DNA from 3 places in the Paenibacillus sp. MABNR03 genome. Region 3 is predicted to be linked to each of the others. Evidence: riboswitches for the same ligand, from Rfam matches in the RefSeq annotation. Region 3 holds a riboswitch; each other region holds the start of a gene.
The links. A riboswitch is a leader RNA that binds a small molecule or an ion and turns the genes downstream of it on or off. The one in region 3 is predicted to bind ZMP and ZTP.
Positions count from the first base shown of each region.

Region 1: it holds a riboswitch for ZMP and ZTP, as region 3 does, so the genes downstream of both, AAIH57_RS12735 (hypothetical protein) here and AAIH57_RS22225 (TIGR01440 family protein) in region 3, are expected to answer to the same signal.
Region 2: it holds a riboswitch for ZMP and ZTP, as region 3 does, so the genes downstream of both, AAIH57_RS04105 (bifunctional 5,10-methylenetetrahydrofolate dehydrogenase/5,10-methenyltetrahydrofolate cyclohydrolase) here and AAIH57_RS22225 (TIGR01440 family protein) in region 3, are expected to answer to the same signal.

Region 1 is NZ_JBCIYR010000002.1:893,648-903,472, forward strand. Features, by position in the region: gene AAIH57_RS12680 (NAD(P)H oxidoreductase) at 1-515, opposite strand, end outside; gene AAIH57_RS12685 (winged helix-turn-helix transcriptional regulator) at 760-1,143, shown strand; gene AAIH57_RS12690 (hypothetical protein) at 1,202-1,813, shown strand; gene AAIH57_RS12695 (DUF5071 domain-containing protein) at 2,086-2,331, shown strand; gene AAIH57_RS12700 (hypothetical protein) at 2,343-2,465, shown strand; partial or broken gene AAIH57_RS12705 (hypothetical protein) at 2,604-3,168, shown strand; gene AAIH57_RS12710 (contact-dependent growth inhibition system immunity protein) at 3,296-3,691, shown strand; gene AAIH57_RS12715 (GNAT family N-acetyltransferase) at 3,781-4,326, shown strand; gene AAIH57_RS12720 (NUDIX hydrolase) at 4,394-4,816, shown strand; gene AAIH57_RS12725 (hypothetical protein) at 5,124-5,606, shown strand; gene AAIH57_RS12730 (DUF5316 family protein) at 5,966-6,172, shown strand; ZMP/ZTP riboswitch at 6,389-6,468, shown strand; gene AAIH57_RS12735 (hypothetical protein) at 6,852-7,127, shown strand; gene AAIH57_RS12740 (RNA polymerase sigma factor) at 7,468-9,114, opposite strand; gene AAIH57_RS12745 (2'-5' RNA ligase family protein) at 9,643-9,825, shown strand, end outside.
Region 2 is NZ_JBCIYR010000001.1:952,578-962,402, reverse strand. Features, by position in the region: gene AAIH57_RS04135 (iron chaperone) at 17-388, opposite strand; gene AAIH57_RS04130 (Lrp/AsnC family transcriptional regulator) at 576-992, opposite strand; gene AAIH57_RS04125 (MBL fold metallo-hydrolase) at 1,202-1,963, shown strand; gene AAIH57_RS04120 (ABC transporter substrate-binding protein) at 2,029-3,042, opposite strand; gene AAIH57_RS04115 (barstar family protein) at 3,813-4,088, opposite strand; gene AAIH57_RS04110 (ribonuclease domain-containing protein) at 4,105-4,542, opposite strand; ZMP/ZTP riboswitch at 4,742-4,821, shown strand; gene AAIH57_RS04105 (bifunctional 5,10-methylenetetrahydrofolate dehydrogenase/5,10-methenyltetrahydrofolate cyclohydrolase) at 4,873-5,724, shown strand; gene AAIH57_RS04100 (hypothetical protein) at 5,884-6,507, opposite strand; gene AAIH57_RS04095 (DUF5107 domain-containing protein) at 6,806-9,825, opposite strand, start outside.
Region 3 is NZ_JBCIYR010000004.1:559,779-569,603, reverse strand. Features, by position in the region: gene glyA (serine hydroxymethyltransferase) at 1-692, opposite strand, end outside; gene AAIH57_RS22225 (TIGR01440 family protein) at 941-1,534, opposite strand; ZMP/ZTP riboswitch at 1,677-1,758, opposite strand; gene AAIH57_RS22220 (low molecular weight protein arginine phosphatase) at 1,898-2,470, opposite strand; gene AAIH57_RS22215 (manganese efflux pump MntP family protein) at 2,596-3,156, opposite strand; gene AAIH57_RS22210 (L-threonylcarbamoyladenylate synthase) at 3,425-4,699, opposite strand; gene spoIIR (stage II sporulation protein R) at 4,936-5,595, opposite strand; gene AAIH57_RS22200 (FtsW/RodA/SpoVE family cell cycle protein) at 5,857-7,077, opposite strand; gene AAIH57_RS22195 (FtsW/RodA/SpoVE family cell cycle protein) at 7,325-8,545, opposite strand; gene prmC (peptide chain release factor N(5)-glutamine methyltransferase) at 8,631-9,515, opposite strand; gene prfA (peptide chain release factor 1) at 9,541-9,825, opposite strand, start outside.

The DNA.
Region 1 (9,825 bases), on a different contig from region 3:
TCAGGCTTGGCATCCAACGTCTCATATAAAAATTCAACGCTGGAATGAGACACACCACAGTAATCGGCAATACCGACATTGAGCAGATTCGTGATCGATTCGCCATAGTTGCGCTTCTGCATCTGTTCTTCGGTAACTCCCGCAAGTGCGATCCACAATATCTGCTGATGGTGCAGTTTGTTCGTACCGTAAGCAAAACCATTGTTCATGACACGATCCACATACCCTTTCAGCATGGCTGGCAGATGCCACCACCAGAGAGGAAACACAAAAGCCACGGCATCATGCTTCTTCAATCGCTCCATCTCCGTTTCAATCTCAGGGGAGAACACCTGATGTTCTTGGGTATAGTCTGGTTCATCCATGCCTCGAAGAACAGGGTCGAAGCTGACCTCGTGCAAATCCAATATCTCATAACCGTGACCAGCCTCGGTAAGACCCTGCACAAAACGATCGGTAACCTGAAAGGTCAGGGAATTTTTTCTCGGATGCGACACAACCACTAATACGTTCATAATGTATTTCACTACCTTTCTACAACGCTGTTTGGTAGCCATGGCTCCATGGCTGATGCTATTATAAACAGGTATGAAATAATCTGGAAGTACGCACTTTGATGTTTTATAGGAAGAATGAAGTGCCATAGGAACATGAAAGTACCCTAAATTGATGCCTCAAAGTTGGCTTAAATAAAGAAATGAAAAAAGTAAGAGGGGTATGTATTTTCTCAGACATAGCCAGATCTTGGAGGGATACAAAATGTCGGAACATGGAACGAACACTCCCAAAAAATATAAAGTGGGTGTGGAGGCGGCCTTGGAGGTCATGGGCGGAAAATGGAAGCCTTTGATTATCTATCACTTGATGACTGGACGGAAACGCACGTCAGAGCTTAGAAAGTTAATACCTGAAATTACGCAGAAGATGCTGACAACTCAGCTAAGAGGTTTGGAAAAAGACGAGATTGTGCAAAGGAAGGTGTATTCGGAGGTTCCCCCTAGAGTGGAGTATGAGTTAACGGCCTACGGCTGGGGATTAAAGCCTGCCCTAGACCATTTGTGTTACTGGGGGGAAGAGCATCTGGAAAAGGTGTACGGAGACAAGTCTAAGGTGTTGGAGGATTTTTCAGAAGGTAGCGAATAAGAGCTTGTGTGTTTCAAGAACAGACAAGAATCAAAATTATAAAGAGGGTGAGGAGTTAATGACAAACAGATATAAAATTATCAGTATAGCGATCATACTGATTCTAGTTCTAACGAATATTTTAACCTTTACGAATTACAGGGACGTTAGACAAGCAGAAACAGAAACCTATCGTTTGTTAGTTAATCGATTTTATTCATATGGGATATTACTTAGTTACGACTACACACATTTAATTAATGAAAGAATCAAGAATGAAACAATGGATGAAGAAGGGATAAGAGTCTGGCTTAATGAAGTTGTCACTAATATGAAAATAGCTGAAGAAACATCATCGATTGCGGCTACTCATTGGAATAATACCACAGGAGATCAAAATCGATATGATTCGGTAAGTGAAATTTCACATTTTTATAAAAGTATTCACACTAATTTACTTGATATTATTAACACAGAAAATGATTACTCTGTACTTGTTAAGAATGTAATGGAGTTAGAAGAGATATTAGAAATTATTAAAAATAATACTAGTGAGCAGAGAATAGTTGATGCTGATTATAATGAAATTAAAAAACAGTGGAGAGAGCTGATGGATTTGGTTTATGAAGAAAAAGCAGATTCACGATTGCTAAAATCATACTTTTCTACTTATTATTCAAACGAGTCATAGTGTTTGAAGGACACATGTTTTCTAAATATGCCTAATGAAGCAGGTTAAAAAGACCAATAAAATCAATAACGGAGGTCGGTATCTTATGAAAAGTCCAATAATAAATAGAATGGACACAATATTCGTGCCGTATCAGATCTAGAGAAATCAGTTGAATGGTATGGCAAACTTCTTGGTGTAAATTTAAAGGTAGGTCCGTAGATCCAGATGGAAATATGGTTATGATATGTACTTGTTTTAGTTAAGCCGAGAACATGAAAGGATCTAAAACCATGAGCGACCTCCATACTCTCTTACCAAGAGATAAACATGATTTTGAAAGAGTAAATGATTTAAAGAATATAGATCAACTAGACCTTATAAAACTAATACCAGAATTATTAGAGTGGCTGCAGGACATCAACTGGCCAATTGCTATAGAAATATCAAAATTACTATTAACTGTCCCTCAGGAAACAATACCGTATATAAGAAATGTTATTGCTGGTGGGATGATATCTGGAAAGAATGGTGTTTAAGATATTTTGTAATGGAATTACCAACTGAATTAATACAGAGCTTACAAGAAGATATTGAGAGAATTGCATACAGACCAACGAAAGGAGAAGAACTTGAAGAAGTAAATATAACTGCTCAAGAGTTATTAAAATAATTGGATTTTGCAAGCGCAGTCAGTACAACTGATTCTACTCTTTTACTTATTGGGCTTCCTTTATTATGGACAAATTCATAAACAACTCATAAGAAAATAACTGCCAGTGTAACAAACCTTTTAGAGGAGGTCATCAGGATGAACAAGCACAGTGTTTATGAAACAAACAGCCACTATTGGGATACGATACCAAAGGAAAGGACTTTTTAAAATCAATCGTACTTCCCTTATATGGAGCATTCACCTCAGAAGAGAAGTGCCAACTTTTTGGTGATGTTTCAGGGAAAAAGCTTTTGATTTTGTCTATTCGATCTATGCCATAGGCTGGACAACCGATCTTGAAGGTACGTTCTGCCGGATTGCTTCTTATTTAAAAAAAGACGGCGTATTTATCTTTAGTTGGTCTCATCCTATACATAAATGTATTGTGGAAGAAAATAATAGATTTGTTTTTACCAAGTCTTATTTCGATGAATCCTGGTATTCGGTATCTCCTGAGTTTGTTCAAGGCGAGCTAACCTTATCTGATCGTAAATTATCCACCTACATCAATGAATTGGCCAGAGCAGGATTTGTTATAGAGCAGATGATTGAAGAAACCGACAATGACATATTACAACTGCATGATGAAAATAATAATAATCTATTAAAAAGAGCGAGGATGTTTCCCGTAACCTTCGTTATTAAAGCAAGAAAACTTTAAACTCTAAGAGGCCTTGGGTCCGTAAGTTAATGACACGAAACAGCAACGTATCTGCCCTGCGCCAGGCATCAAGTGCATTATAACTTTCGTGAAACACCAGAAAATAATTATTTAGGAGCGGGAAAGCATGGGGCCAATCGATTTAACGAGAACCCTCGACGAATTGGAAGGAGAAAGTTGGGGTGAACCGAATTTTAAATCTAGATTAGTGATTCGTGCACATGCATTAAGAAAGAAACCACTCTGTGAGTTCAGTAATGAAGATTTGAGACTTTTAATACGACAACAGATCAGCTTGGATTTTCTTTTACCTCTAGCGCTGGAGCGGTTAGGGGAGAATCCGTTGGAATCAGGAGATTTATATGTTGGTGATTTATTTTGCTCCATCCTTGAAGTAGATAAGGATTACTGGGATAGCAACATAGAATTAAAAAACGAATTAAATGAAGTCATAGGGATATATGAAGAAGCCAGAGAAATAGTAGAAAAACATATTAACAAATACAGAAGCAGTGGCCGGTAAGTATATTTTATGAAGCCCGGTATATCTGATACATTACATTCACGCATCGAGCATTCGCACTAAAAATTGAATATATAGGAGGACGAATCATGTTCGAATTTGAAATAGATAATTCTCTACACTTATCCTTACTGGAGATTAAAGATGCAGATGAATTGTTTCATCTGATCGACAGAAACAGGGAGCATATCGGGGAGTGGCTGAAGTTTCCCAGTATGACTGTAGAAGTGGCTGATTCTAGGGCCTTTATAGAAAGAACTCGCATAAGATACGCCAAGGATGAAGGTTACTGGTTAGGAATATGGAGTGGGGATCATCTAGTGGGTTCTATTGGATACTTATATTTAGATCAAGAGAATAAGAAAACGGAAATTGGATATTGGCTAGGTCAAGAATACGTGGGAAAAGGGATCATTAAGAGGTCCATTAAAGTACTTATTGATTACGCTTTTGACGAACTTCAATTCAATAAAATTGAAATCGGAGCGGCCACAGATCATGCCAAGAGCCGTGCGATCCCTGAGAAATTAGGGTTTACACTTGAGGGCCAAATAAGAGATTACGAGTACATTAATGGAAGGTTTCTGGACCGAGTAATCTATGGATTAAAAGCTGCTGAATGGAGAGCGAAATAGCACTTCTGGATGGAAAAGTACGCACTTGCAAATTAATCTCAAAATAACTGCCGAGGGAGAGAACTAAATGAGAAGAGTTGACGTGTCCTATGCGTTAATCCTGGATGATACCAATTCCAAAATCTTAATGGTCAAGAATAAAGGCAATGCCAGTTGGTCGCTACCTGGTGGTGCGGTGGAAAGAGAGGAAACATTGGATCAAGCAGCAATCAGAGAAGCCAAAGAAGAGACAGGACTTGATGTAAGAGTCCATGGGATCGTTGCCATCAATGAATGTATATTCGAGAAAAAGCAGGAGCATGCCATGTTCTTCACTTTTAGATCTGAGGTCATTGGAGGAACCCTAGAGATTATAAGGCCTAATGAAATATCTGAAATTGCCTGGATGGATTTGGACAGAGCCGATGAGCTAATGCCCTATTATAAAAATGGAGTACGAAGTCTAATCGAAGGAAACGAGATCCCTCATTATGATCAAGGGAGAATATAATTGAAGTGACACATCTCCTCATTTAAGCCAATAAAGTCAATGACGGAGGTCGGTATCTCATGAAAAGTCCAATAAGCGTCCATCGTTATGTATTACATAAGGAGTACGAGTGGATATTACCACAAGCTATTGAACTAAGTTAGTCAAAAAAGAAAGTAGTTGACCAACCTGATCAGATGCATTAGTGCAACTAACGGACAGGTTGGTTTGCTATAGACATTTCAGATGGTCCCATCTAATTATATTAAAAAATGATCGGTTACAGAGACTGATCGCCTAAAATGAACGTATGAACGATGGAGGTAATATGAAAAAAACAGACTGGATTAAAGTACTCCTCGTGGTGTCACTGTTCGGAAATTTGGCGTTTTTTCAAAATCATGAACGTGCAAGCAGGAAACAAGATATTAAATATGAATTATTGAATTCAAACATTTACAGAGATTTAGCTCAACTGGAAGAGACTATACAGTACCAGATAGATAATAATTGGAAGAACGAGCCTCTTGTTACACAGAAGCTTGATGATGCCATTGATTCAATTCTCTTGAGCCATGTAATGGAGGAAGACAAGAATAAAGAAGATATCCTCTGGGAATTGCACGAGTACTTGTATAAGTTTAAGTATAGTGAAGAAACTTTTGATGTTATTTTAAACGATGAACAACGCTTTAATTTCATTTATTTAGGCGATAAACTCCGTTCAAGTGGGTGGAACTATGGGGTAGGGGATGATTTAAAATGGAGTGTTTTTAAATCAAAAGTAAAGGAACTAGTAGCGGAAACATAAAAAAATAATTCCATATGAATTAGGATTTAACTGATGCGGAAAAACTATAAATCTATAACGTTGGTACCTCTGTTAATTAAACTGAAGACCACACAACACCACCGATCATATATTTACCCATAAGAATATTTGGAGATTCGTGATATTTTAAATGTATTTAGAAGCATAAGTTTGCCGTGAGTCCCGATTATGACGATGTATGATAATTAAATTTAGACAGCCAGCAAGTTGATCGGCTGTCTTTTTCGTTAAACTAACAGGCAGGTTAATGTAAATAGAACTTCACTTCTTCGCTTGCAACCTTTCCCTGTAATAAACGTTTTATTAAAAACTAGGGTGATTGGGAAGGAAGATGAAATATGAATTTTTTTATTTATCTAGGGATCATTCTCATTTTTGTTTCTGGACTTTGCATTGGAGCATGGACGACTGGTTACCAACAAAGAGGTAATTTTTATTCAGAGTCTAAGGAAGACCGTAAAATAAAGAAGAAAGTTGCGACATGGTCTGCTTTAGCAGGTGTCTGCTCGTTTGCAGTTGCTGGATTGATGTATTTACTCAGCTAACGGGCAGGTTAGTTCAACAAAATGTAGGAAAATAAATATGCTTATCTTAATTTGCAGAATCTTCGAATACTGTAAGGAGTGAAAGCAGATTGTCTAGAAATAAATGTTTCAAGATAGGAATTAAGCTCGAGATCAAAACCAGATAAAAGTGAAAGCGTGTAAAAATTCCATATAATTACAAATAAAAAAGATGTCATGTATACTTAGTGTTAAATATCTGATATGTGTAACTGGCGTAAACGTGGAGTGAACCGGGGTGGCACATATTTTATATGCCGTACGCCTGGGCGAAGTGTTTGATCTCTTGATCAAACACTTTATTTATTATTCAAGGAATGAAAGGAATGGTGGCGGCAATGAAAATGGCGTTTGTGTTATTCGATGGAATGACAAGCATGGACTTTGCTGGATTTTATGAAGCGGTGACTTGGCTAGTGATTCTAAAAACGAAGGAAAACGTATCATGGACATTCTGTGCAGACAAGGATGAAATTACAGATGATCGGGGGTTGAAAATGAAATCCGACGAAGTGTTACCTGATCTAGGTGATTTTGATCTAGTGTTTTTCCCGGTGGATTATCAACTAGAACGCTTCGATTTGATGAGGATTTCTTGGGCTGGGTCCGAACGGCAGAGTACGTACCGTATAAGATTTCTATTTGTACAGGGGCTTTGCTATTGGGCGCAGCAGGTTTCCCGGCAGAAGTGGGGAAATCCACAACTTCAAAAATGCTAGTTCAAGCCCTGAATAAAAATGCGTATATTTCTGAAGATGATGTTAGTCATCTTCCAGTTAAAGGACGAGGTAAACCCTGGTTAGATAAAGAAACAAACGACTTGACCTGGAAAAACATATTCAGTTTGACAAAGAATTTGATGGATTCTGGCTATGATGTAGTTGTTGACTACGTGGCTTTTCCAGAAGACATTAATAAAAGAATTAGCAGATTATGATGTGAGAATAATTTATGCGGGTATTAATGGTGTATCGTCTACCCATTATGTATAGCGACGGTTTAAGAGCTGCAGAAAATCAAATGAAAGAAATACGCCAAATCTACTCTGGTATATTCATGAAAATTCAACTAATTTCTTCTGGTAACAACAGCACTACCCATGACGCACATGCGTCATGGGTAGTTTTTAATCATTTTCATATGTTCAGGAGGGGGCCGTGGTGAAATAGCGATGTCCTAATCACTTCGCTGGACAGACAGAGTGGAAAGACAGAGTTTTGTGTAAAAATGGCCACCGACCGGGAACGGCCATTCTTCGTATACATTTCCGAACCGACTTACTTGACCGGCCCCATCCAGGTTGAAATCGTCTTCTGCTGGTGCGGCAACGGCGGTTTCAACTTCCCGTTATCGATCAAATGCTTCAAAATATAAGCGACCAGCCGGCCTCCGCCGGTGTTGCCTCTCACCATGTAAGCAAGCTGCGGCTCCAAATGCTTCGGCTGATTTTGCAGGAACAGGTTGAGCATTTTGTCGTAGAGCTTGCCGACAGCAGGCGCATACAGAGCGGACAAATCCGGCATTGCCTTGTTCAACCGATCCAACGTTTGCGGAGAGTCGATCCAAACCGCATTGAACTTGTACCCCTCCTCCGTCTTGCGGATGTACCCCTTCTCCAGCAGGAACGAGTATTGCTCGGCGTTCTCTTCGTTGTCGGGCAGTTCCCCTTGTTGGAACGCATGACAAATCTCGACATTCCGGTATTCCAGGAAACGCCAATCCATCTGGCGGTCGCTCCAGTAAGTATTGAATTGCCACAAGTATAAGGGAGTGTCTTCGACGTAGCGGAGCGACGGACCGAAGGTGACGTAACTACTCAAATCAAAACCCGGATCGGCATTGTGGCTCCGGTTTAACGCCGCATAGGCAATATACTGACCTCCGTCCTTTCGCATTGGTGCGACCGCATCGAAGCTTTCGCCCGCCGGCATGCTCCGCCAAGATTGCTCCTCGACGTTCTTGGGCAGCAAGGTCCAGAGCAGGAAGTTATAGTCGCCGTCCGGAACGTACACTCCGCTATCCTCGACTTGCCGGCGAACTTCCATTAACGCGTCAAAATGAACATCGGCCACTTCGGCGGCGCAATCTTGCCAGAATTGATGACCGGCTACGGCCAACTCGAAGAGGTCCCATACGATGGTATTGCTTTGATATTTGCCGGGAGAGGTTTGGATGAGAAAATTATAATCGGCCAGGTGCCGGACTTCGCCTTCCAATAAAGACGGCGGCATTCCGAGCTCCTCCGCGATTTGATGTACGGTACGCGCCTTGTGATAAGCCGCGTAAACGATATTTTGCGCCAAGGCGCGTCCAAGAAAATCGTTGGTTTCGCCCAGTCTGCCGGCCGAACCGGAATGGCCCATTTCCCCCATGCTGACCGGATTCACACTTAAAGTTCCTGTTGCACGCATACGTTTCATCCCTTTCCGTAACTTCTTTTTAGCCTCGCTCAAATGCCACTTCACCGTTCCTTCAGGAATGTTCAGAGCAATCGCAATATCGCCGATTTTAAGCTCGTCGTAGTAATGCATGACCACGATCCGGCGATGGATGTCGGACAGAAACGCGACTTCTCGGCGCAGCTCGCGGTAAGCTTCGGTTACCAGCAGCCGGTCAAGCGGCTCCCGGGAAGGGGCGGCAGACAGTTCGGACATGCCGTTGATTTCGATCGCTTGGGGAGCGTGCGCACGCTTTTTCAACCAATTCACCCAAGTGTATCGGGCAACCGTCCAGACGTAAGCGTCAAGGCTTCTAATGTCCCGCACCCCGGAGAAGGATTTCAACAACTGCAGCATAATCTCCTGAGCCAGATCCTCTGCCTCGGCCCGCTGCTTGACCCTGTTTAACGCAAAACCGAAAATCGGTTTGACATAGCTCCGAATCGCTTCCGCTGCGTCCTTTCCGTTTTTACCAATTGAATCCATTTTATGCCTCCATAGTTGCATCTGTAATTCCTGACAATTATATAGTGTGCCAGGCGAAATAAAGGTTGGGATTATTTCAAAAAAATTTGGACGTCCTACCAGATCACTCATACATGTATAATTACAAACATCATGAGTAGGTCATTTAAATGGTTAAAGAGACGTTATGAACTTATTGTTAAACAAGATGAAGATTACTTTAGATGTAAAGGTCTCACTTTTAGTATATAAAGATACTTCTTTTCCGTTCAACTATGGGAGGATACAAACTAGGAGCAGGAGCCGAAGTTCTTCTTTGGGTACTTGGGGTACTCCTTCGTTCCGTAGTTAACCAGGAGTGGTCTGGATTAGTTATTCAAATGCATAATAGAGGTTCATTCAACTAACGGGAAACGATAGCGTAATAGACCTAAGAAAGCAGCCGACCAATCTGATCTTCTGCTTTTTTCATCTAACGGGCAGGATTGCTCAATGTTCTGTTGAATACCCTTCATTGCAGGTGCTACAGATATTGAGGGGGTTATAGAATTGTTCGGAGTAGTTGCTCATTTTGACCAGAATACAGAGCTCTATATAAAGCAGGTTTGGAAAGAGTTGAGCGATAATGAAGTTTCTAAATATGCAGAGGAAGTACAAGATAGACGACCTCACATTACGATAGCGGGTTATAACTCATACGTAGAAATCGAGCAATTCATAAGCGATTTTGAC
Region 2 (9,825 bases), on a different contig from region 3:
ATATGTTCTGTTCTTTTTATTTCCGCCAAAACGTCGAGCAGTCAGCCTTATCCAAAATGTTAAATTCGATAATTTTCTCAAGCAAAGAGAAGTCGACCGGGAGATTCCATTTCATACGGATCAATTCCTTTGTATGATCATAACCGGCCTTCACAATCTCTTCTGAAAAATGATGGATGCCTGCCTTTTCAGGGGCAACTGCCAGATGCTGTTTGGATACGCTAAAGCCTATGATAAAAGTATCATGATCAGTAAACATCGGTTGATTCCATGCAATCTTCGGCTTTAAATTTGGAAATTTCGTAGCGACCCAATGCAGAACTTCTTCTGTTCTTGCCCGGTGTTCCGGGTTATCCATACGTGCGAGGTAATCTTCAAACTCTTCCATTGAAACTCCTCCTAGGTGTAATTGATGTTATTTAACGTGGTCCTTAATGATTCAATTCCCTTCACCCAAGTATACACTCTATTTGAGAGACTCCATATAAGAATACAATTCATCGTTGCTTCTTAACGCATAAACTTCTTGCCGCTTCACTTACAGTGAGGGTTAATCGTTTCTTTTTTAGCTCCTTCTACTTTTGCTTGTTTATCACGATGGACAAGTTATAGTTTGCATGTTCATTTAAACGTACGAGAAATTGATCCAATACTTCATTAGAAGGGAATCTGCATTCCAGTAAATAACATCCGTCCCCGCTCACTTTGTAATTATTCAATACATAATGCGCTTCGTTTTTAATAAAGGACAGAAAAGATTGATGATACGGATTGGTCAGTTTGACCGTAATGAAAGCATGAACTAAACAGTTTAATTTGGCCTGATTCACTTGTAGGGTGTATTTCTCAATGATGCCGCTTTCCTCCAGCTTTAACACTCTTGAAGCAGCTGCTTGTCCGGTGAGATGAACTTTCTCCCCCAACTTTTTCATCGTCATACGACTGTTCTGGGACAGCTCTTCAATAATTAACTTATCTATGTGGTCAATCACTTATAATCATCCCCTTTCATTTATTGTCTTCTTAATTAAAATACCAATTCGTGAAATAAGTAAAGTTAACTCTGTTATGCATACAGACGATTCAATAAAAATACTTTCAACATTCAAGTAAATGTCCGGAAAGACTTTATTTCATGCATGTACGTAAAAAACCACAACGTGTAAGCTATTTATATATTCATGATCAAAGGAGAATTGCAATGAAAATAACTCACATTCGAAATGCTACGATTATCGTTGAATATGCAGGATACCAATTCCTGATTGACCCCTTTTTGGCTGACAAAGGCACTTATCCTCCTTTCCCGAATTCGGCAAGACAGGATCAGATGAATCCGTTGGTTAGCCTTCCAACTTCGATTGACAATATAATTCGTAACATCGATGCCGTCATCGTTACTCACCTGCATTTGGACCATTTCGATGATGCCGCAAAAGAAGCGCTGCCCAAAGACATCAAAATGTTTGTACAGAACGATGCAGATGCCATAGAGGTGAAAAATGCAGGTTTTAACAACGTAGAGGTTCTTCAAATAGATACTGTCTTCCAGGGAATCGAGCTGGTTAAAACCAAAGGAGAGCACGGCAGAGGTGAAATATTGAAGCTTGCTGGTGAAGTGTGCGGCGTAGTCTTTAAACATACTAGTGAACAAACCTTATACGTTGCCGGTGATACTGTTTGGATTGAGTCTGTTGAGGAAGTGATTCATACGTACAAACCTGAAGTTATCGTCGTCAATGGAGGAGATAATCAGTTTTTGCAGGGTGGTTCTTTGGTGATGGGGAAAGACGACATTTATGAAGTTTACCAAACGGCATCCGATGCCAAAATTATCGTTGTTCATATGGAAGCTGTTAACCACTGGGGGCTTTCAAGAGAAGAGCTGAGAAACTTCTTGAAGGATAAAGGTATGACCCGGAACGTTCTTGTTCCAGAGGATGGGGATTTCTACGTAATTTAATTCAATTGGATAAAAAGAGCACTCCTCTGTCACATAAGTGACGGCCAGGAGTGCTCTTGCTCAGCTTACTTCACCGAAAGCAAGCTTTCCGAGATGAATTTCAGTTGCCCTTCCAATGTTATAGGATCATTGTATGTGTCTGAAGTTTTATCAAGCTGGAAGACATGTCCTGCCTTAACAGCAGGGAGATTCTCCCACAAGGTATTGCTGTAAACGACACTGGCATCACTTGTATCCCCTGACCATGGGCTGGTGAAAATAATATCACCTGCATACTCCGGCAGTACTTCCATGGAAATCGAGGCAAAGCCTGTCCCGCTGTCAATCGCCTCCGCTTGAGCCTTGGCTGGAGCCTTGAAGCCAAACTCGCCGTATAGGATCTCACCGCCACGACCATAGTTATGACCGAATACATACAATCCCTTCGCATAGGGATTCAGGATGGAGACTGTGCGATCGCCTACTGCTGCTTGTACTTTGGGTTTCAATTCATTGATCTGTGCTTCCCAGTTTGTGATCCAGGCTTTGGCTGCGTCTTCTCGATTGGTCAGCTTGCCGAGTTCAAGCATGAGGTCTTTATAATTAAGTTTGCCATACTGAATCTGCACCACTGGTGCAATCTGTGACAACTGATCAAGCCCTTCTGTTCCGGTATAAGCAATGATCAGATCGGGCTTGAGGCTTACCAATTGTTCCGCTGTCGGCAGCTCACCCAGATCGGTTGTCCCTTGACTTGTCAGTTGATCCTTGATGTATTTGTTGCCCATTGCACCTGACAGCGCTCCAACTACCGGAACATCCAGTGCTACAAAGTATCCTGTCGTAAATGACGTCAGATCAACGATACGATTCGGTGTTTTAGGTACTTGTACTTCTCCTGCATCGGATTGATATGTAACCGTCTCTCCTTCATCAGTTGTCGCTGGTTCAGCTGCAGAGGCTGAGTCGGTTGTCTGCTCAGCGGTACTCGTGTTTGACTCCATTGCTGTACTTGACGTCGCAGACTGTCCGCATGCACTCAATACCAGCAGTACGCTCAGTGCCAGTATAAGCAAGATCGAATTGGATCGTTTCAACAATGTAAACCCACCCTTTTAATTGATATTGATAATTGATATTGATAATCGTTATCACTTTATCATGATATAGAGAATTTGACAAGATATTTAATACATGAAAAAAGCCGCCAATGGCGACTACTGAAGTAACTTTTTGTCTGTAGGTAACAATGGTGCAGCAGCTCCGATTTAACTCTCACTTATAGGGATATGATCAACGACGGTCCACTTGTTTTTCCGATATTCCAAAATTATTTTCGAAGAATAAGAACCTTCATTGGAGCGATATTTGCTTGCATCAATACTAACTTTATTCTGTTGATCCGGCTGTTCCGGTTTTGCTATTTGCAGTAATATCCCTTTCAGGTTGGATTTATCACCATCATATAAGCCTTGTTTCACCAACTGTTTGTATGTCAGCTTATAAATCTCCACTTTGTACTTCTGGTGTAGGTATTCTACGATGTGTTGTCGGTCAGAATCACCTGGTTGAATGCTTTGATCGAAGACTACGGATATATACTCCATGTTTGTGTTAAGAGCTGTATCTGTAGATATGATTTCATCCAATGCAGCACGATAAAGTCCATCTAGACTGTTTATTGCCTCAGCATCTGTAGACCTGCCTGAACAAGCTGATGTCAGAGAAACTGCTACACAAACCAAAACACAATATAATAGCTTTTTCTGTATAATATTCCCCTCCTAGTATTTCATTATTTAAATAACGGAACTCATGATGTACTTGTTGCAAAAACAAAAAAGCAGTCCCTAAGGACTGCCCACTCAGACTACATTTTCACTTCAAGAGTAAACTGCTCCAGCTCTTCTTCGGCTTCACGCAGCAAATCCAATAACTGATCTGCGTATTCTCCAAGGACTGCCCTGCTGGCCTCAAAATGAAGCCATTGAATGGTAAGCGGCATTGAAATATAACCCGTCACACCATCCCACAACGCATCCAAATTGCGTCCATAAGATTCTCCTAATCCTAGCTTCGCCTGAAGAATGTCATGTAATTCTTCTTTTCCATGAATGTCACTTCCATTAATAATTACTTTTTTCATACCATCCTACCTTTGGTCATTTGATTTGTTCAAACGTGCGATAATGATCGGTTGTTTTATAGATTAAGCCATCACTGGAGTATAGAATTCGGTCGCTTCCCCGGGTTCCTCCTGAATAATTAATATCTGCTTCATACCAGGTCCTCCCTTTTTTCTTGGGCAGCAACCCTTCACGATTCTGAAATACATCACCGCCGATACTTTTGCCTGGAGCGACGGTTTGCAGATTGCCTTCACTTGGTTCCCAACCCAGAGCTCTGGCTTCTTTCTTCGTTATATAATTTTCCGGAAGTTCTTGATGGTCGATGATATAATTGGCAACTTCATCAAATTGGGTCAGGACAGCATTCTCCTGAGCAGGATCATCCAATGGAATCGATTCAAGCGAACAACCTGCGAACAGCATGGTTGCCAGAATAATAAGTAACGTGCCTAACCATTTTTTAATAAGCATTGCGATTTGTCTCCTTTTGATCTTTTCATCGCTCCCATTGTGCTGTGATTGCAGTGACGTGAGCTAATTTATGAACTGTTTTACCATCCATTCCCTTTCATCAGCATCGCTCATTCAGGATCATGGTACAAAAAAGTATATACCAATCAAAAGTATTGAACAATTTTTCAAATTGAAGTACGATCAGATTAATATTGTAATGGTCGTATGTAACTGGCGAACACGGTGAACCGTGAGGGAGCATATGATTCTAATCAGCCGTACGCCTGGGCAGAGGTAAGGAATCTTTATTTCCTTGCCTCTTTTTAGTTGGAAAGGGCGATGAACAAGATGACTACAGATCAACTCATTTTAAATGGACAAACGGTAGCGGACTTTATGAAGGAAGAAATGGTAGCAAAAGTTGCAATGATTAAGGAGAAAGGCATCCTCCCTTGTCTCGCTACTATTCTGGTCGGCAATGACCCTTCCTCAGAAACGTACGTACGCATGAAAGGAAATGCATGTGCCCGTTTAGGTGTACACTCCATTAAGGTCGTTCTGCCGGCTGAAACGACAACAGAGGAATTAATTCAAGAAATAAACAAATTAAACGCAGACCACTCCGTACATGGCATTCTGTTACAGCACCCTGTGCCGTATCATATCAACGAAAGAGCCGCTTTTGATGCAATCAGCATTGAGAAAGACGTTGATGGCGTTACGACCCAAGGCTATGCGTTAAATGCTTTTGGGGCAGCCGCGTTCCCTTCCTGTACTCCACAGGCGATTATCCGTATTCTGGATTTCTATAGGATTCAAATCGAAGGCAAACATGCCGTTGTCATTGGTAGAAGCCCAATCTTGGGCAAGCCTGTTTCAGCCATGTTACTAAACCGAAATGCAACGGTGACGACCTGTCACTCCAAAACCGTCAATCTGGACGAAATTGTGAGGTTAGGGGATATTGTGATTGCTGCTGTTGGCAAACCGTTGTTTGTAAAAGGCAGCTGGATTAAACCTGGCGCTGTTGTGATCGATGCCGGCTACAATAAAGGTAACGTCGGTGATGTGGACTATGTATCCTGCTTGGAGCAGTCATCTGCCATTACACCAGTACCAGGTGGAGTTGGCCCCGTGACTATTGCTACGCTTATTGAACACACAATCCAGTCAGCTTATATGCAATCTGAAAGATCATAGTCGTTATAACAGCACCCAAGCCCACTCTGTCTGATGAGGGGCCTGTGTGCTCTTCTTTTATTTTCTTGTGGAAGAATATTAGCTCGTGACTACACTTTTTGGTGGCAAGTTCTGGTGTGATCGTCAATTCCTCTGGTTTTTCACACGCTCTTATCCTCCCTACGATTTTACATATTGCAAAATAGCCGTCGCTGCACGGATTCGCAAGTCTGCATCTTCACTTTGCAATGCTTCTTTCAAAACATCGAGAGCTTGCTGAATGATCCTTTCATCTACCCTAACGGTATCTTGAACTGACATTTCAGTTTTGGGAGCTATCGAAAGCCATGGGTCCAGTTGAGCCTGTGACAAGGGATGATCGAATTTTACAACAATAGAAGAATCATTAAGCAGTGCACGTACTTTGTCATTTATCGCGGTCAGAGGAATACGCCCCAACCAGGTAACTCCTCGCCGGTGACATATCAAGTCTTCACCCGTGCCCGAGGAATCATCATAAAAATAATCACCCACATCCCCAACGTATACCCACTCATCATCGTCTATCAAGATAAAGTCCCCATCCTGCATGATATTTACAAAAGTATGGAGAGTATCCATTGTCCGGTTCAGCTCCATTTCATTAAGCGCATAGCGTTGTACGAGTTGCTCTCTCCATTCTTCAGAAGACATTTGCTCGAGATCCCCTGTAGCTGGCCAAACGATACCGATAAAGTTATTCTCCAGAAACGAAGTAGTTCTATCCACTCCGTGTAATGTAGATTGTATATGATATAGGTTCATACTAATCACTCCTCGCCCAAATCCTTAATGTAGTCTAATTGAAAACTCACAGAAGTATTACAATGTTCCACTCAAAAAGTCATTACGTTTTCATTTCCCGGAAATGAGTTCGTATATTACCTTGGTCTCTACATTATAGATGGTTCATTTTTGTTTGACTATTGGCCCGATCGCTCAAAGTTGCAACCCAAAAATCAGCCAGACCTCCTTTGCTAAGGTTGCCAGATGATGAGGATTAAGCACGATTAACAAACCAAAGGAACTGCGACATCGCAGTTCCTTTGGTTTTGCTATATATCTAACACATCTCCTTATGAATTCTTGCTCCTTGGTGATTCGGCTCCAATTGCAGCGTTTCTTCAAATCGCACTTTAGCTTCGGCTGCTTTTCCTAAGCCTAACAAGCCCAAACCCAGCATAAACAGGCAGTGAATTCGATTGCGTTTGTTCAGGTCATCCTCAAATACGAGAAAATCAGGTAATGATACGGCAAAATAATCTATTTTCACGTCATCAAACAGGTGTCTCTCTGCAAAATCAATCAGCTTGTTAAAGCGGCGTTTGGCTTCTTTCTCATTGTTTAATTGCAACCATGCCAAGCCTTGATAGTAAATCATCTCTGGAGGCTGATCGTTATAATACATGGCACTGGCCGGCTCTTCCAGACCTTGCGAAGCAACGGTCCAGTGGTACACCGCTTCTTCATTCTGGCCCAATCCGTTGAATGCTTGGCCAAGCTCGTAATGAACGTTATTCTCCTGAGCACCATCCAGCTTGCCCTCGCCCAAATTCTCGGGATAATGGAGCGCACGCTTTAATAATGAAACAGCTTCCTTAAACTTCCCTTGCTGATTGGCTTGTCTGCCGAGCTCCACAAGTGCAAGCACATATTGTCCCGTAACTTTGCCTTCTCCACCCTCCCAAGGATGAAATTGGCGCTGCAGCAGAGCAGATAACGCTTCTTCGTACTGACCGAGCATGTTGAGCAAGGACACATATTCGAGATATAGGTCATCCCGTTGATGTGTGAGCTGCAAATGCTGCTGAAGCTTTGCGATTCGCTCCTGAGCGGAAACACCCACTTTTTTGTGCAGCTGGTCCAACTCATACAATACACGAGCATCTTCCGGATTACATTGAAAAGCCTTTTCAAGCGAGGACAATGCGGCCGTTGAATCATTCCGTTTATTATAATAAGCCAGGGCAAGATTACGATGTGCCGTTGCAAAACGATCATCCAATTCCACGGATCGTTGCCAATGATGAATGGCATCTTCTGCACGCTTTTTGTCATAATACAGGTTGCCCAGATAGTAATGAGCCTTGCTGTCCAGCGGATGCGCAGCAATCGCATGTTCCAACACTTGCATGTCGAACAGACTGTTCGGAAAACAATAGTCGGATGAGGCGGTTTGAGCCAACTGGTGCTCCCGGGCTGCTTTTTCACGGAAATCCATTTTGTCATACACGTAAGCGAGTGAATAATGCACCATCGGATAGGTGTGATTGCCGTGTGCCAAACGAATCTGCACCAGTGCGTCTCTTGCCTCCTCGTACATTCCGCTTTCAGCATAATCCGATGCCAGATTCAAGTAATTATGCACATCGTTTCTCATAAACTTTTCAAGAGTTGTTCGTGTCTCCTTTGCTTTCTCATGATGTCCTAACAAATTCAAGGCGAGGGCTTTCTCGTACGCTGCTCCAAAATCCGCAATATCCAGCTTCAACGTTTCCTCCGCAAACTGAGCCGCTTCCACATAACGTCCAAGCTTGCGCAGAACCGCAGTTTTCAGGAGTCTCGACTTGTAGTTCCTTACGTTCCGCACCAAAGCTCTGTCTACAAGTTCCAATGCGTCAGCATAGTCCCCTCGTTCACAGGCAATTTGGCTTAATGCATAGTAACCGCTATCCTGATAAGCGGCAGACCATACCGCCTTATAAAACGCTGCGTACGCTTCATCATTTCGCGCCTGCAGCCTGAGTGCCAAGCCGAGTTGATAATAGGCTTCGCTGTCGTACGGATTCGGGTTACGCCAGGTCAACGATTCTATGGCTGTCCGAAAATGTTCTTCCGCCTGCTTGAACCATCCCCTGCGGAGCAGCAATGTGCCATATGCAACATTGAGCCGAATGTCGGAGGCATCCCTTCTCAGCCCTTCTTCATAATAATCCTCAGGTTCAAAGGTAGCATGCCGATATTGTTCAAGGTGTAAACCGGCCAGGTACAGCTGCTCCGTACTCTTAATCTCCTTCGGAAGAGGAAGCGGTTTGGCTGGATCGGGAACTTGTTCAATACGAGGTTTTGCCGGACGATAGGATATCAGCTGATGGCCATTCGCATCCTGAATGGTTACGAATAAATCATGTGGCTGGTCTTCTTCGTCTAACGTGACAATTGATTTATAGGTCAGTTCCGGTGAGAGCGTCGTTTTATCTTTCAAATAGCTTCTCTTCCGGCCCTTCAACTGAATGATTGCCCCCGCGAACACGGATGTGGCATAGGCCATTACAGTCGCAGTGCGAAGCGATTCGTCCACCTCCAGATTCACCGCTGCATCGATCGATGCATTTTTCACGACTCCAATATTTTTGTATGGCATGAAATACTGTGCAAACGATTTTTCCTCGTACGGCTGAAGCCAAGTGAAGTCTGGTTGGTTGTCCGTGAATACGCCTGTCATCAACTCGATATATGGCCCGTCCTCATCGGTCAAACTGCGATCCCACGCTTGCCCGAATTCGCCATTGCCCCACGTCCATTGTTTCTTCCCCGGGGACACATGATGGTTCGCTACGTGAAGCAGCCCTGCTTGAACGCCATGATCGTATCCTCCAACGAAATTGTAATCTGATTTATAGGCCATATATGACGTGGGCACAGGTATATTTTTGTATCGAGAAATGTCTACGCCTTCCGAATAATCCATCTTATAATAGGTTCCCGTTGCAATGGGAAACCTCGACACATCACGCTTGCCGTGGTCAAACACTGCCGTGACGTCAGGCGGAAATACCGTTTGAGTATGGTCATTTACCGCAACAGCTGGATTTGCCCACCACAGGAAGGTTTGCGGCTCCGAAGTCCGGTTATACATCTGTGCCTTTATTTCGAGGTAGGCTTTTCCCGGATGCAGCGTGAAGCCTGTTGTTACCTTTGTTCCGTACATTCGGTCGATCTCACTGACCCATACGGTGGCGCTGCCGTCCTCATTCTCTGTTATGGCATGCTCTACAGGACCAAAGGTGTTAGGACGATGGTGCTGCGGCCAGTTAAATTCTATACCGCCAGAAATCCAAGGTCCCGCAAGGCCTACCAGTG
Region 3 (9,825 bases):
GGTCCGCGCAGCGTTTTGTGTGTTGTTGTTGTTACAAAATGAGCATGTGGAACCGGGCTCGGATGCAATCCGGCTGCAACCAGTCCTGCAATGTGGGCCATGTCCACCATGAACAATGCGCCTACGTCATTGGCGATGGAAGCCAGTTTTTCAAAATCAATGGTACGCGGATATGCGCTTGCACCTGCAACGATCAGACGAGGGCGATGCTTAAATGCCGCTTTGCGCACTTCATCATAATCGATCAGGAACGTATCTTCCTGTACGCCATAAGCCACGAAATTGTACAGCAAACCGGATGCATTCACCGGGCTGCCGTGAGTCAGGTGTCCACCATGAGCAAGGTTCATGCCCAGTACCGTGTCGCCAGGTTTCAGGGCTGCAAGGTACACTGCCATATTCGCTTGTGCTCCGGAGTGAGGCTGCACGTTCACATGCTCAGCACCAAACAGCTCCTTCGCGCGGTCACGTGCGATATCTTCCACGACATCCACGTGCTCGCAGCCACCATAATAACGTTTGCCTGGGTATCCTTCAGCGTACTTGTTCGTCAGTACAGATCCAAGTGCCTCAATTACCGCTTCACTTACGATGTTCTCGGATGCAATCAGCTCAATGTTGTTCTGTTGACGTTTCAGTTCAAGATTCATCGCTTCTAGTACTGCAGGGTCATTCTTGCGCAATTGTTCCATGTTTAAATTCCTCCCAGGTATAAGTGAAGTTATAAAGCGAAATTAATGTTTACACGAAAACGGAGAGTGCAGGACCAATCTAGAGAAACGAAGTGTTCGCCTTTATCACCGGATTTCCCCTTTATCACCGGATTTCCCCTTTAAAGGGGATTCAAAAAAATCTGGGGATAACAGCGATCGGAAGATGGTTTTGCAATCGGAGTTAGGAGTGTAACCTTTCAGTTTCGCTTTATAGTTGGTTGAAGATTTTAGTCGCAAAATGTCGAATCTGGTTGCTCTTCCATACGATACACCGCGCGTTCGCCGCCAATCAACTTCGGACGGGTCAAGGCTGTCGTTACACGGGCTTCCCCGATGTAGCGAAGTGCTGTACGGAACGGGACTGCCACATGCCGTAAATGCATGCCAATCATCGTTTCCCCAATATCCATTCCCGCGTGAGCCTGCACATGTTCGGCCAGGCAGGGATCACTCAGCGAGCGATATGCTGCGGATGCCATGGAACCGCCTGCCTTGGGAACGGGTACGGCCCCCACCTCGGTCAAACCAAGACGTGTGAGCAAAGAACGCTCCATCACCAGCGCACGGTTTAAATGTTCACAGCACTGGAACACAGGCTCGAAGCCAAATTCCTGCTGCACCTCGCGGATACCCGCAAGAAGCTGCTGTGCCACTTCAATCGCACCACTTGTACCAATTTTCTGGCCTGCGACTTCACTTGTACTTGTACCGATTACCACGATCTGTCCAGGCCCAAGCTGTCCGGCATGTGCCAGTTCTCGCAGAATGGATGCGGTCTGTTCCTGCAATCCGGGTTGTTCCGAATCTAACTCAATAGTCATCCTATCGCCTCCCGATAAAATCATGCCTGACTTCCTCACGGCTGCCCGATTTTGTATTCATGCACGGCATTTCAGGTACTATTATAGCGAATAATCAGATGAAAGACGAAAAAAAGAGCAGTCTGCGGGTACCGCAGAATTGCTCTTTTGCCCAGGCGACCGGCCGTTTGTTCCGGTGCTCCATTGTGGTTGTGCCCACTTCGTCGCCAGTTACACCGGATCCCTGTTTTCCCCTTCATCATAAAACAACCTGCGTCTAAAATCAACGGGTATTTTACACCACATGTTCGTTTTTTTCATAGGAAACGGAGTCTTAAGATTCGATCGTTACCGCCCAATTACATTTCCCCGCACAGCACCGGTTTATCCCAACTTGTCCAGAAGCCGATCCAGTGCGGTCCTGATCTCTGCCGCAGCTATATTATAATCGTCACGACTGCCGCCGAACGGGTCGGATATATCAAAGCTCGGAATGCGTTGGCGGATCTCAATCACGCGCTCACGCTCTGACGCCAGAATCTCCTGACCCAGTGCACGTTTCAGCTCCAGTGTCGCAAACAGGCTGTCCAGTTCCTGAAGATCATTCAGAACCTGCTCATCATTTTCCACATACTCTTTCAGGGTATACGTCTTGTGGACCGAATCCGGGAAAACCTGCATTACATGCTGCTTGTGGCTTCGCGTCAATGTAAGGATCAGATCGGCCCATCCAATGAGGCTCGCACTAAGCTGCGTGGAATGTGCAGGTCCCTCCACTTGATGATCTCTTAATACGGCTTCGGCATGACGGGAAATCGGCATACCGGTTGTTGCTGCTACACCAGCAGAACGAACCTCTACCTGAATGCCCCGTTCTGAAGCCAGCTTGCGTAAAAGCCCCTCCGCCATGGGGCTGCGGCACGTATTCCCTGTACATACAAACAAAATATGTTTCATTGTGATAGCCTCCCCATTTCGCAAATGTTGTCGAATGATGCCATATTTTAATTTTAAACGAAGCAAATTGAAAGAAAATAGGTATGACTGCACAATGCTGCAAGCATTCCGCGTGAATGGCTGTTTTAAAATATAAACAATAGCCCAAAAGCGAGCAGAATGGCTCCACCAATGGCTTCGCCATAATCGCCAAGGTTTTGACTCACTCGTCTTCCCAGCAGCAGTCCCATCACGGACATGATTCCGCCACACGCGCCGAAAGCCAGTACAGTCAGTACCAGATCGCTGCTAAACATGCCGAGTGACACGCCAACGGAAAATGAATCCACACTTACACTGAGCGAAAACAAAATTACACCCAGCATGGATCGGTGATCCACCAGCTTTGTGTCTCCTTCACGGAACGCATTCAAAATCATGTGACCACCGAGCAAAACGAGCAGCCCGCCTGCAGCATACGTCGTAATGTCCCCAAGGAGAGAACTGACGTATTTCCCCGTATACATACCGATCAGCGGCATGATGACATGGAACAGGGCTGTGACAAAGCTGATTCGCAGCACGTCGCGTAAACGAATGCCTTTCATGCCTATCCCAATGCCAAGCGAGAAGGCATCCAGCCCCAGAGCGACGGCCATGATCAAAATGGTTACCAACTGCCCCAAATGGGCAGATACATCCCACATCCCCATACCCCCAAGTCACGTAAAGGTTCTTGTACACGATATGCGGACAAGGACACAAACATGACGGGAGATAACCTTGCGCTTCCATTATTCCAAAGATCCCGGCTGAATGGAACATTTCCTTTAAGCGAGAGATTCGGATAGGAAGCAGAGATGTAAGCACACGGGTGTTAAAGGGGACGGGTCCAATCGGCAGGCAGCGAGTATCGCTGTCGTCACTGCCTGCCGATTAGGTGGACCGGAGGGAGAATAACCTCCGGTCTCCGGGTTACAGGTCACCAACCTGTATCAGTTGGTGACCCGCCGCCTTGAGCAGCCGATTCATGACGGCTGCTCCCAGCCCTTCGCGTGAGCAGGCTTCAGCCACAATATATGTGGCGCCCTGCTCATCGCAGCTGCGCAGCGCGGCATACAGCCGGCGCGCTGCTTCTTCGAGCTCGCTGGCATCGCCCAGCGAGAACACGGCATCGGCGCGGTACTGCTCCGCGTGCTCGGCGAATGCCAGCACCGCGGTGCGCTCTCCGCGCTGCGCCGCCTCCGCGAGAGCGGCGCTGATCCAGGCCGCCACGGCTGGCGGCGGCCCCTCTACCACGCACAGCGACCCTGTGGGCGCATAGTGCGTGTACTTCATGCCCGGCGAGCGCGGCGCCGGGCTTCCCTCGCCAACGGACCCTTCGGCGAGAATCGCCGGGTCCGTGGCGACACGGGCGGCGACGGCGGACAGCTGTTCCGCCGTAATGCCGCCAGGGCGCAGGATGGTGACGGTACCGTCGTCACCGACCTGCACCACCGTGGACTCGACGCCCACCCCGGTGGGGCCGCCGTCCACGATGCCGCCGATGCGGCCAGCCAGATCCTCGCTCACATGTGAAGCGAGCGTCGGGCTTGGCCGCCCGGAGCGGTTGGCGCTTGGCGCGGCCACTGGACACTCGGCCGCGGCAAGCAGCTGCAGAGCCACCGGGTGATCCGGCATGCGTACGGCCACTGTATCCAGACCGGCAGTAACCCGCGGGGAAACTGCCCCTGCCTTAACCGGCAGCACAAGCGTAAGCGGCCCTGGCCAAAAGGCCTCGATCAGCGCTTCCGCCGCTTCATTCACTTCCGTAACCAGCGGATCCAGCTGGTCGCGATGCGCAATATGCACAATCAACGGATTGTCTGACGGGCGGCCTTTGGCTTCAAATATAGCCTCTACTGCGGCTGTACTGCGTGCATCTGCGCCTAATCCGTATACCGTCTCCGTCGGGAACGCTATCGTCTGACCTTGACGAATGCAGGCTGCGGCAGCCTGCAAGTCGGCGAGCGCCTGCTGATAGGCGCTCCCCTTTTTCACAACAGATCCATGTTCTGTAGCCGTCAGCGAGTCGACTTCTGGCCCGGAAGATGACTCTTCCGCATGTTCACTCATAACAGAATTACCCACAATATGAGGAGGTTTCTCGTTCAGCAATGCTCTAACATCCCACATGGAGGTAGGTGATCCTCCCTGAGTTTCCGGAACGCTGTTTTCTGTGTAAACATCTTGTTCATTTTTTCTGTTCATATATCCATCATCCCTAAACTCCAATAGGTTAGTAAACGCGTCCTCTACCTTGGCGGTAGCTGTCTTGCTTATATTTCGAATACCTATAATTATAGCATATCTGTTCAACCTAAGAATGGGCTCCATGTCTCTCCGCGCAACCCCGTATCAGGGCAGCATTCGGAAACCCGGAGTAAAAGGATCAAAAGGGCAGCTCCCTGAATCGAAGTTGCCCTCCATTATGAATGCTCGCAGTATTATGCGAACAATCCAGCTACCCAATCCCACACCTTGACAGCCAGATCCACCAGGAAGAAACGCGCTTCAGGTGTACTTCCCTGGACGGACGCTTCTGCATCTCCAGGCTCAGCTGCCGCAGCAGATACGGTCGTTGGCTTCGCCAGCGCATCCCCCGTACTTGCATCGATGAAGCACAATGGCGGAAACAGCACACACCACCAATTCTGGCCCTTTCCTTCTCCCAGTGTTATACGCACTGCTTCGTAATCTCCTGCGGGATATACAGTGCCTCCATATAGTTTGGTTGGAAACGGAACAACACCGAGCTCTACCTGATAAGGATAATCCAGCCCACGGCTCGCCAGTTCTTCGCCCACCCGATCTTCAATTTCAGACAAATGCTCGCGAATGACATGGCGCGCTTCATCCAGACTCTGCGGGTTGTCCAATTCTGTAACCCACCCGCTCATCTGAGCAACAACGGCATCCCGAATCTCGCGTTTGACCAGTTGATCCCCTGCTGCATCCGAATTGGCGAGAATGCGCAATCGAATGGATTGTTCCGGAATCGCTGCAGCCGCCAGAGCTGCATCTGTCTTTTGACCTTCCCACATCATAATCATCATCATAAGACAAACCATAATAAGTCCAATTTGTTTCACTACCCGTCTGCTCATCCCGTTTTCCCCCTCGGCTCCCGTGATCATGCTCCCTGCAACTCTCTCATGTCTATCAGTATGCCCGGAAGAGACAGAAGTAAACCTAGTATAAAACATAAATCTAGCATATCGATTCTCTCATTCTAATGCTGATGAACAGCTATCGAAAAAAGGCCAATCCACACCTGGCTCAGGGCGGATTAACCATACTCACACGTTACCGTTGAACAACACTCTATTAACTTACAGAATCTATTGATGTACAAAGCCATTTCTGAACTATACCGTTGTCTTCTCTCTCTTGAGCAGCTGCAATAATCGTTCTGGCAGACTCGGTCTCTGCTCTCCCAGAAGAAGTTCATCTTCCTCTTCCTGTCCATAGAGTTTGATGCTCATAACCAGTCCGATACATGCCATATTTATGAGTAATGAAGTCCCTCCATAACTGATAAACGGAAGCGTAATACCCGTAAGCGGCATCAGTCCGAGGAACGCGCCGATGTTTTCGAACACTTGGTAGAGCAGCATGCCGATAATACCTACAATGATGACCGGACCTGCCCGATCTTTGCACTCCAGACCGATCAGCACCATCCGATGGATAAGAATAAAGTAGAGTAACAAGAGTACCGAGGCCCCAACAAAACCAAACTCCTCCGCTATAACGACAAATATGGAATCCGAATACGTATAAGGCACGCGTCCACTTTGCACGGAAGTACCTTGTAAATAACCTTTGCCAATGATGCCTCCTGAACCTATAGCCAAACCGGCATTTTTGGTATGCCACGTCGCCTTGGATGTGGCCTTTTCCGGTACAAGCCAAGGGTCAATCCGTTCCGCCCAATGCTCACGGTCTACCTTTTCGAGAAAGGTGAAGATCTGCTCGTGATATGTCGTATACGCTTTGACGAAACCAAAAAAGGTCGTCCCAATAATCACAAGACCAATAATCGCGTGTTTCAGCTTGATATTACCGATCCAGAACACAGCAGACAGAATGACAACGTAGCCCAGTGCGTTACCCAGATCATTTTGAATCATGACAAGTGCAAACGGAACGAATGCCCAACATCCGATGGGAACGATATCTCTCCAGAAACCAAGCATGTTTCTCTGACGTTTCACAAGCAAATGTGCGAGGAAGAGGATCAAAATCATCTTGAACAACTCCGCAGGTTGAAACGAAAGGTTCTCTCCAAGCTTAATCCAGCCATTGGCGTTATTGATCGGACCACCCACAAAGTTGACGAGCACAAGCAGAACGATTCCTATGCCATACAGATAAAATGCATATTTTACATACAACTTGTAATTCACTAACCCAATACCCACCACGGCAACAAATCCTGCAGTATAAAATAACAAGGTCTTGATATGATGTCTGGCCAATGTGGAATCTGTCTGCGTACCACTGTAAATGGCAAACACACTGACGATCATCAGCAGTAACAGTACAAAAAGGATGACGCCATCCATCTTTTTCAGCATTCTTAACATGATTCCATCCGACCTCCCGGATAACTATATATCCATTTACCAAATTAACTCAATATTTCCATTGTATAAAATCAGGAGTTAAAATGGAAATTTTTATTGTCCTGAGGAGGATGGGCCGCAAGCCACGTAGCAAACGTAACAAGTATAGCAAAACAAAAACCCCGGAAGAGTCAGATCCAAATGGATTGGATTGATCTTTCCAGGGTTCTATGTCTAACTCATTTTTATTTCTGCACACGTTAAAGAATTACTGTTCCTGCTGAGACGGTTTACGTCTGAACAACTTCATGACCAGATCCGTAATCCCTGGTTGTTCGGCAGAACCGAGAATATCCTCGTTCTCTTCCGTGTGAACCTTGATACTCATCACAATACCCATACTGATCATGTTCAGCACGAGTGAGGTTCCGCCCGAACTGATAAACGGCAGCGTGATCCCGGTCAGCGGCATCAACCCAATGAACGGACCGATGTTGACGAAAATCTGATAGAGCAGCATGGCGATGATGCCGACAATAAGATAAGGCCCAGCGCGATCCTTGCACTCCAGTGCAATCAGCACCAGCCGATGTATGAGAATAAAGTAGAGCAGCAGTAATACCGAGGCGCCTACAAAGCCGAACTCTTCCCCAATCTGTACAAAAATGGAGTCGGCATAGGCCAGCGGCACCCGATTCGACTGAATCGTTGTACCTTCCAAATAGCCTTTACCACTAATGCCACCCGAACCAATCGCCAGCTTCGCGTTGTACGTCTGCCAGAGCACATCTCGCGAGGTCTGATCCGGCACCAGCCATGGGTCGAAACGATCCGCCCAGTGCGAACGGCCAATGTCCTTCAGAAATTTGACGATCTCATCATGATAGTGAATGTACGCCTGTGTTCCACCGACAAAAGCAGCCACGGCAATCATAAAACCAATGAGGGCATGACTAAATTTGATGTTGCCAATCCATAGCAGTCCGACCAGAATGACTACATAACTCAGCGCGTTCCCCAAGTCATTTTGAAGCAGCACAAGCAGCAAAGGTGGCAGCACACAGAGTGAGATCGGTATGACATCACGTCCAAAATAAAGCGGTCGATTCTTCTTTCGGGCCAGAAGGGCCGATAAGAAAACAATGAGACAGAGCTTGAACAACTCCGCTGGCTGCAGACTGAAGCCAAAAATGGACAACCAGCCCTTGGCGCCGTAATATTCCTGACCTATAAACATAACAAGAATAAGCAGCAGCATGCCTACTCCATAAATATATAAATAGTTTTTGATGATGACTTTGTAATTGATCATCGATATTCCAAAAAAGATCACGAAACCTAAAATATAAAAGATAACAGCGTTTCTCGTGAGCCCCTCCAGCTTCGGACGGCCAAAGGTCGTACTATAAATGGACAAAATACTGATGACCATCAGGATCAGTAAGATGAACACAATCGAGTAGTCTATCTTTTTAAATTTATGCAGCATGTAGTTATGTTCCCCCAAGCATTCAGCAATCTTCGGTATATCCCATTGTAGAGGATTTCACGGCAAAAAGGAAACCCGCGGAACCTTACACTTTCGTCACCTGTTCCGAAGTACGAACACCCAGGACATGCCGCTCGATCCCGGCAAGGTCCGGGACAATGATAATTTCCGGCCAATGTCCGGCTGATTCAAGCAATGCTGCGATGTCGCGAGCCTGCCCCTGACCCAGCTCAAATCCAATGACCTGAGGCGGCGCAGGCAGCAGTACCAGCTGCTCCAGCATGACGCGGTACGGCGCAAGTCCGTCCGGACCACCGTCCAGTGCCGTGCGCGGCTCATGATCGCGCACCTCGGGCTGCAACCCGGCGATGTCGGCAGCCGGGATATAAGGCGGGTTGGACACCAGAATGTCCACCCGCACCCCGGCGAACGGGGCCAGCAGATCACCTTCGCGGAAGTCGATCTGCACCCCGTTCGCGGCCGCGTTCCGCGCGGCCACTTGCAGCGCAGCCGCCGAGATATCTCCGGCGCCGACCTGCCAGCGCGGGCGCTGCGAGGCAATCGTCACGGCGATAGCCCCGCTGCCCGTGCCAATATCGACGGCGTGCGGAGCGCCGTCAGGAAACACGCGGTCGGCTTCGCGCAGCACAGCCTCGACCAGCAGCTCGGTCTCCGGCCGCGGAATCAGCACGGCCGGCGTGACCTCGAACGGCAGCCCGTAGAATTCCTGGCTGCCGATGATGTACTGCGCCGGCTCACCCGCAGCCTTGCGCGTGACAGCGTCTTCCCAGCGGCTGCGGTGCTCGCTAGGAAAGGGATCCGGCTGCATCATGTAGTACGCGGCACCATAGGCGCCGAGCACATGCTCCAGCAGCAGCCGGGCATTATTCTGCGGCTCGTACACGCCGCACTTTTCCAAAAAAGAGGAAGCCTCCACGAAGGCTTCCCGACAGCTCTGTTCCGGCGTCATCACAAACTGCGCGCGGGTCACAGCATTATTCTCCTCTATCCATCATCTCCGTCTGCTCGGCAATCGTCAGTGCAGACAGGATTTCTTCAATCTCTCCGTTCATGACCTGATCCAGTTTGTGCATGGTCAAACCAATGCGGTGATCTGTCACACGGCTTTGCGGGAAGTTGTAGGTACGAATCCGCTCACTGCGGTCACCTGTACCCACTTTGCTCTTGCGCTCCCCTGCAATTTTCGCTTCTTCTTCCTGACGCATCATATCGAAGATCCGGGTACGCAATACTTGCAGCGCTTTTTCCTTATTCGAGTT